3 regions of the Motilibacter aurantiacus genome follow, and region 2 is predicted to be linked to each of the others. Evidence: riboswitches for the same ligand, from Rfam matches in the RefSeq annotation. Region 2 holds a riboswitch; each other region holds the start of a gene.
The links. A riboswitch is a leader RNA that binds a small molecule or an ion and turns the genes downstream of it on or off. The one in region 2 is predicted to bind thiamine pyrophosphate.
Positions count from the first base shown of each region.

Region 1 (2,255 bases), on a different contig from region 2:
CGGGGGAGCACGCCCACAAGGCGTGCTCCCCCGCGCTGCGTTCGGGGCTGCGGCCATCCGGTGTCCCGCTATTGGCCAAGCATTTGCCTCCCCGATCTGGTTCGTTCGCTCTAGGCTGTGCCCGCTCGCAAGGACTTCCTCGCCGCAGCCGCCGGCGGTTCCGGTGATCCGACGGCGGAGGCCCGACAGCAGGACGAAGGGGCGGACGGTCGCGGGATGGTCGCGCAGGGGGTGCCGGTGGCATGGGGACGTCCCGCGCCGAGCGAGGCGCGCACGCTCGCCCAGGCCTGCCTTTTCGCCGCCGTGGTCTGCCTGGGGAACGCGGCGATGCCGTTCAGCGCCACCGCTCCCACCGGGCTCGCGGTGACCCTGGGCGGCGCCGGCCTGGCGGCCGCGGCGGCGCTGCGCCGGTGCAGCGACGTCGTCCCCGCCATCGTCCTGCACACCGTGCTGGCGCTGGTCTCGGTGATGGTCAGCGTCTGCATCGCCTGCTCCACCACCCCCGCCGGCACCGTCGTCACGGCCTTCGGCTACGTCTGGATCGCCCTGTTCACGGCATGGTTCCACTCCCGGCGGGGGGCACTGGCCCACCTCGCGGTGATGGCCGGCGGCTTCGCGGCCGGGCTGGGGGTGTGCGACGCGCCCTCCGCCCTGCAGACGTGGGGGTTCGTCACCGTCTCGGTCGGCGGGGTCGCGCTGGTCCTGCAGTCGCTCGTCGAGCGGCTGCGGCGGCAGGCCGACCGTGACCAGCTGACCGGGCTGCTCAACCGGGTCGCCTTCGCCGGTGCGGCCGAGCGGCTCATGGGCTGCGCGCTGCGGCGCGGGGAGCCGCTGACCCTGGCCGTGCTGGACCTCGACGACTTCAAGGGCGTCAACGACCGCGACGGCCACGCCGTGGGCGACCGCGTCCTCGCCGGGCTGGCGGCGGCCTGGAGCGGGGCGCTGCGCCGGTCCGACGTCCTGGGCCGCTACGGGGGCGACGAGTTCGTGCTGCTGATGCCGGACACCGCCGAGGGCGACTCGGTCGAGGTTCTCCAGCGGCTGCGCGACGCGCTGCCGGGCGCGCGCTGGACCGCCGGGGTCGCGCAGTGGCAGGGCGAGGGGCTCGCCGAGTGGATCGCCCGCGCGGACGGCGACCTCTACGCCCACAAGCGCCGCCGCGTACGCGCGAGCTGAGCCGGCACGGGCCGCCACGTCCCACAGGCGCCGGCGCCGGCGAGCGCGCCCGGCGCGAGCACCTCGGCCCTCTGAGCACCACCTCTGCACCTCCGCAGCGGTGCAGAGGTGGGGCTGAGGGCCCCGAGGACGGCGTCGCCGCGGACGGCCCGGCGCGGGCGCAGCGGATGGCGGTAGCGTGACCGGGCAAGCAGTCGGCCGGGGTGCCCCTCTCCGAGGGGCTGAGAGCACACCCGCCGAACCTGATCCGGGTCATGCCGGCGCAGGGAGCCCGACGCGCGCGCCGCCCCCGGTGCGCCTTTGGCTCTCCCGCAGGCGGGAGGGAACGTCACCGTGAACGCACCACAGTCATCGATCGGCCTGCCCGACGTCGTCCGCGCGCTGGACGCCGTGCGGGCGGGCGCCCCGCTCGTGCAGAGCATCACCAACTACGTCTCCATGGACATCGCCGCCAACGCGGTCCTCGCCGTGGGCGCCTCGCCGGCGATGGTCCACGACCCGAGCGAGGCGGGCGAGTTCGCCGGTATCGCTGCCGCGCTCTCGGTCAACATCGGCACGCCGTCCCCGCGCTGGGCCGAGGGGATGGCGCTGGCCGCGGAGGCGGCGGTCGCCGCCGGGCGCCCGTGGGTGCTCGACCCCGTCGCGGTGGGCGCGACCGCGCTGCGCAACGAGCTCAGCGCCGACCTGCTGACCCGGCGGCCCACCGTCGTCCGGGCCAACGCGAGCGAGGTCCTGGCCCTGGCCGCCCTGGCGGGGGTGGACGCCCGGCGCAGCGCCGGCAAGGGGGTCGACTCCGGGGACGCCGTCGAGGACGCCGTCGGGGCGGCTCGCGGGCTGGCCGCCCAGCGGGGCTGCGTGGTCGTCTGTACCGGGGAGGTCGACGTCGTCACCGACGGCGACCGCGTGGTGCGGGTCGAGGGCGGCTCCGCCCTGCTCCCGCGGGTCACCGCCGTCGGCTGCTCGCTCACCGCGGTCACCGCGGCGTTCCTGGCCGTCGAGCCCGACCCGCTGGTGGCCGCCGTCGCCGCCTGCGCGGTCTTCGCCGCCGCCGGCACCCGTGCGGGCCGCGACGCGCGGGG
Region 1 is NZ_JAANNO010000002.1:298,831-301,085, reverse strand. It holds gene G9H72_RS22805 (sensor domain-containing diguanylate cyclase) at 118-1,176, shown strand; TPP riboswitch at 1,373-1,448, shown strand; gene thiM (hydroxyethylthiazole kinase) at 1,537-2,255, shown strand, end outside.
Region 1: it holds a riboswitch for thiamine pyrophosphate, as region 2 does, so the genes downstream of both, thiM (hydroxyethylthiazole kinase) here and thiO (glycine oxidase ThiO) in region 2, are expected to answer to the same signal.

Region 2 (2,255 bases):
AGGCGGCGGGCCCGGGCCTCCTCCGCCTCCAGCGCGCGGTCCCAGGCCCGGCGGTTCCCGAGCCGGGTCATCGCGTCCCGGCAGGCGTCGTCCTCCGCGACCTGCGCGCGGCGCGCCTCCTGCTCGAGGCGGGCCTCGTACGCGAGCAGCGTCCCGAGCAGCCCCGCGGCGAGCTCCACGTCGGGCAGGCGCAGGGCCAATGACGGGTCGACCGGGGAGCGGGACCCGGCGCAGACGGTGCCGAGCAGCTCCCCGTCCGGGCCGGCCATCGGGACGGTCAGGTACGAGTGGAAGGGCAGGCCGGTGGCGGCCCGCGCGTGCGCCCACCCGGGGACGTCGTCGACCTCGACGGCGAAGCGCGGCGCGTCACCGGCGATGCTCGCCGCGCAGAAGGTGTCGTCCCAGGGCAGGACGTCGTGGGCGGCGACGCCCACCCCGCCGGTGTCGAGCGCGGACAGCACCACGTAGTCCTCGCCGTCGCGGCGCGACACCGCCCACATGTCCATGCCGAGCTGGGCGTGCAGCCGCTCGAGCGTGGCCCGCGCCGCAGAGGTGAAGTCGGCGACGGAGCGGGTGGGCTCCGCCCACACCGCGGAAGGGCCGCCGGCAGGAGCCGACACCGGCTCGATCTGGGTCACCTGCGGGAGATCGGCACGTCCCCCTGGAGCTTGAGCGCCTGCCCAGACGGCACCGGCCGCGGCACGCGGGCCGCGTCGACCTCCCGGTCCCCGCCCCGGACGGCCGGGTGCATAGACTCCGCGGCGCTGATCGGGAGCTCGGGACGACCGGGCTGAGAGGGCGGCTACGACGCGCCGCCGACCGTTGGAACCTGTCCGGGTAATGCCGGCGTAGGGAGCATCGCGTGACCGTTCCTGCCCGTGCCGCGAGCGACGGCGCTGACGTCGTCGTCACGGGCGGCGGCCTCGTCGGGCTGGCCGTCGCCTGGCGCACCGCGCAGCGCGGCCTGCGGGTCAGCGTCGTCGACGAGGCCCCGGGCACGGGCGCGTCGTACGCCGCCGCCGGGATGCTCGCCCCCGTGGCCGAGGCGGCGTACGGCGAGGAGGCGCTGCTCGCCCTCGCCCGGCTCTCCCTGGAGCGCTACCCGGCCTTCGTCGCGGAGGTCGAGCGCGCCGGGGGGCTGCCCGTGGGGCTGCGGACGGCGGGCACGCTCCTCGTCGGGTTCGACGAGGACGACCTGCGTGCGCTGCTGGCGCTGCACGACTTCCACCGCGAGCTGGGGCTGAGCGCCGTCCGGCTGACGGCGGGCGCCTGCCGACGGCGCGAGCCGGCCCTCACGCCCCGGGTGCGCGGCGGGGTGCTGGTCGACGGGGACTACTCGGTGGACCCGCGCGCCCTGCACGCGGCCCTGCTGGCCGCCGCGGACGGCGCCGGGGTGGAGCTGGTGCGTGCCCCGGTCGCGGCGCTCGCCGTCGAGGACGGGCGGGCTGTGGGCGTACGCCTCGGCGACGGGCGCCTCCTCCGGGCCGGCGCCGTCGTGCTGGCCCTCGGGCCGTGGAGCGGCCGGCTGCCCGGCGTCCCGGCGGGCGCGGTCCCGGTCCGCCCGGTCAAGGGGCAGGTCCTGCGGCTGCGCGGGGAGCAGCTGCTCAGCGGCACGGTCCGCGGCCTGGTGCGCGGCCGCGGGGCCTACCTCGTCCCGCAGTCCGACGGACGCCTGGTCGTCGGGGCCACGTCGGAGGAGCTCGGCTTCGACGGGCGGGTCACCGCCGGGGCCGTGCACGACCTGCTGCACGACGCGGCCGAGATGGTGCCCGGCGTCTCGGAGCTCGAGCTGGTCGAGACGCTCGCCCGCTGGCGGCCGGGGACTCCCGACAACGCGCCGCTGCTGGGCGCCTCGGCGCTGCCCGGGCTCGTGCTGGCGACCGGGCACCACCGCAACGGGGTGCTGCTGGCACCGGTGACGGCGGACCTGGTCGCCGAGGTGCTCGCCACCGGCTCCTTCCCCGCGGCGGCAGCGCCGTTCTCGCCCCAGAGGTTCCAGGCAGTCGACGAGCAACCGGAGGTCGCGGCACTGTGATCGTCTCCGTGAACGGGAAGCAGGCGTCGGTCGACGAGGCCGCGACGGTCGCCCAGGTGGTCCGTCGGTCGGCGCCGGAGGCCCGCCGGGTGGCCGTGGCCGTGAACGGCGAGGTCGTCGCGCGCGGCGCCTGGCAGACGACGGTCCTCGCGGCGGGCGACGCCGTGGAGGTTCTGGCACCGGTGGCAGGAGGCTGAGATGGCGGCGGAGGCGACGCCCG
Region 2 is NZ_JAANNO010000001.1:201,028-203,282, forward strand. It holds gene G9H72_RS00950 (sensor domain-containing protein) at 1-638, opposite strand, end outside; TPP riboswitch at 759-872, shown strand; gene thiO (glycine oxidase ThiO) at 863-2,035, shown strand; gene thiS (sulfur carrier protein ThiS) at 2,044-2,232, shown strand; gene G9H72_RS00965 (thiazole synthase) at 2,234-2,255, shown strand, end outside.

Region 3 (2,255 bases), on a different contig from region 2:
GCCCGGGCTCCATCGCGACGGCCCCGGCGAGCGCCAGCCGCTGCGCCTCGCCGCCGGACAGCGCCGCGGTGGGCCGGTCGCGGCCGTACGGGAAGCCCACGGCCTCCAGCGCCGCGTCCACCCGGGGCCAGATGAGGCCCGCCGGGACGGCCGTGTTCTCCAGCCCGAAGGCCACGTCGTCCCCGGCGCGCGCCATGACCAGCTGGGCCTGCGGGTCCTGCATGAGCAGGCCGGCCCGGCCGCGCGCCTCCCGCGCGGGCACGCCGTCGAGCAGCAGCTCCCCCTCCTGCTCCTCGCCGGTGCTCGGGTCCAGCACCCCCGCGAGGGCGGCGAGCAGCGTGCTCTTGCCCGCCCCCGACGGGCCGAGGACCAGCACGCGCTCGCCGGGTGCGACGGACAGGTCGACGCCGCGCAGCGCCCAGGCCTTGCGCCCGGCGTGCCGCCAGCCCCAGCCGCGCGCCTCGACGGCGACCGGCCGGGGGGTCCCGGCGCCCAAGGTCAGACGAGCTCGCGCTCGCGGCCGGCCGCGAACGCGCTGAGGGCACCGGTCGGCGCGAGGGCGCGCACCGCGTACCAGGAGAGCAGGCCGGTGAGCACGGCGCCGGACACGACCACCAGCCCGAGGTAGGCCGCCTTCCAGGCGACCGACCACAGCGGGTAGGAGTAGACCCAGTCCAGGGGAGCGGCCCCGGCCCCCGCCAGCGCGCCGGCCGCCATCGCGGTGCCGAGGGTCCAGCGCCGGTAGCCGGTGGCGGCGAAGGCGCACTCGGCGAGCAGCCCCTGGACGAGCCCGTAGACCACGACGGCCGCGCCGAACTGGCTGAACAGCATCCATTCGACCGTGGCCGCGACGAGCTCGGCGAACACCGCCGCGCCCGGCCGGCGCACGATGAGCGGGACGAGGGCGCACGGGAGGAACCACATGCCGTAGATCAGCGCCTGGCCGGGCGGGAAGGCGACGAAGGCGGGCTTGAACGCGTCCCAGAGGTAGGCCCAGGCCCAGAAGACGACGCCGCAGGCCACGGCCAGGACGGCGGCCACGACGATGTCGACGGTGCGCCAGGCCGTCGCCGTGCGGGTGCGCACGCCGTGGGTGACGAGCGCGGCGCCGACGGCCACCACGAGGGCGGCGACGACCGCCGCCGACCGAGGCTGGTCGTACGCCAGGACGAGCAGCAGCGTGACGGCGCCGAGGACGGCGCCGACCGCCGGGTCGAGCAGGCGGCGGGCGCCGCCGGGCGGAAGCGTGAGGCTCATGGAAGGTCCCTCCTACGGTGCGAGCCGAGGAGGGGAGGGCATGGACGACTGACGAGCCCGCGCCCGGCCGCCGTGCCCGGGAGACGGGCACGCCGGCCGACGCGAGGTGGGACCGACTCCCTGCGCCGGCATGACCCGGATCAGGTTCGAGGGTCTGTGGGTCAAGCCCACACTCTCAGCGCTGCAGCGCTCCCCTGCGGTGTTGCGTCGCGAACACTAGCTCAGGACCTCCCGGCGGCCGCCGATAGGGGCCGTCATGAGCAGGGTGGGCTCTCGGGGGGAGCCGCGTGATCCGCGGGTCGCCGCGGCCCGCGGCGCCGCGGTCTTCGGTGCCGTGGGCGCGGTGGCGACGGGCTTGGCAGCGGCCACGATGCTGCACGGCCCGTCACGCTCCTACACGTTCGCGCTGGCCGGCCTCGTCACCGTCCTCACGGTGCTCATCTGGAAGCTGCCCTGGGACCGCTGGCCGCACCGCTACCTGCTCGTGATCGTGCCGGTCGCCAGCGCGTTGATCGGCTTCGGCAACTGGGCTAGCCCCAACCCGTACGACGCGTCGATCTTCTTCCTCGTGCTCACCCTGTGGGTGGGCGCCACGCAGCGCCGCGGCACGACCGTGGCCGTGCTCCCTGTCCTCGTGGCGGCCTACTGGCTGCCGCTGTACGACGTGGCCGACGACGACCGCGAGCGGCACCTGCTGACGTCCTCGCTCGGCTACTACGTGCTCATCGTCCTCGTCCTGGGAGAGCTGACCGCCTACGCCATGGCCAGGATGCGCCGGGTCAGCGCCGAGCTGCGCGAGCATGACGAGCGCCGGTTCACCGCCCTGGTCGAGAACGCCTCCGACGTGACCGTCCTGCTCGACGCCTCCGGGACGGTGGCCTACGCCAGCCCGTCGGCCCGCTCGGTGCACGGCCGCCACCCGGAGCAGATGGTGGGGCTGGCGTTCGAGGAGGCCCTGGCCCGCGACGTCCATCCCGACGACCTCGCGGCCGCGGTCA
Region 3 is NZ_JAANNO010000005.1:85,048-87,302, reverse strand. It holds gene G9H72_RS10685 (ABC transporter ATP-binding protein) at 1-496, opposite strand, end outside; gene G9H72_RS10680 (ECF transporter S component) at 499-1,257, opposite strand; TPP riboswitch at 1,357-1,463, opposite strand; gene G9H72_RS10675 (putative bifunctional diguanylate cyclase/phosphodiesterase) at 1,514-2,255, shown strand, end outside.
Region 3: it holds a riboswitch for thiamine pyrophosphate, as region 2 does, so the genes downstream of both, G9H72_RS10680 (ECF transporter S component) here and thiO (glycine oxidase ThiO) in region 2, are expected to answer to the same signal.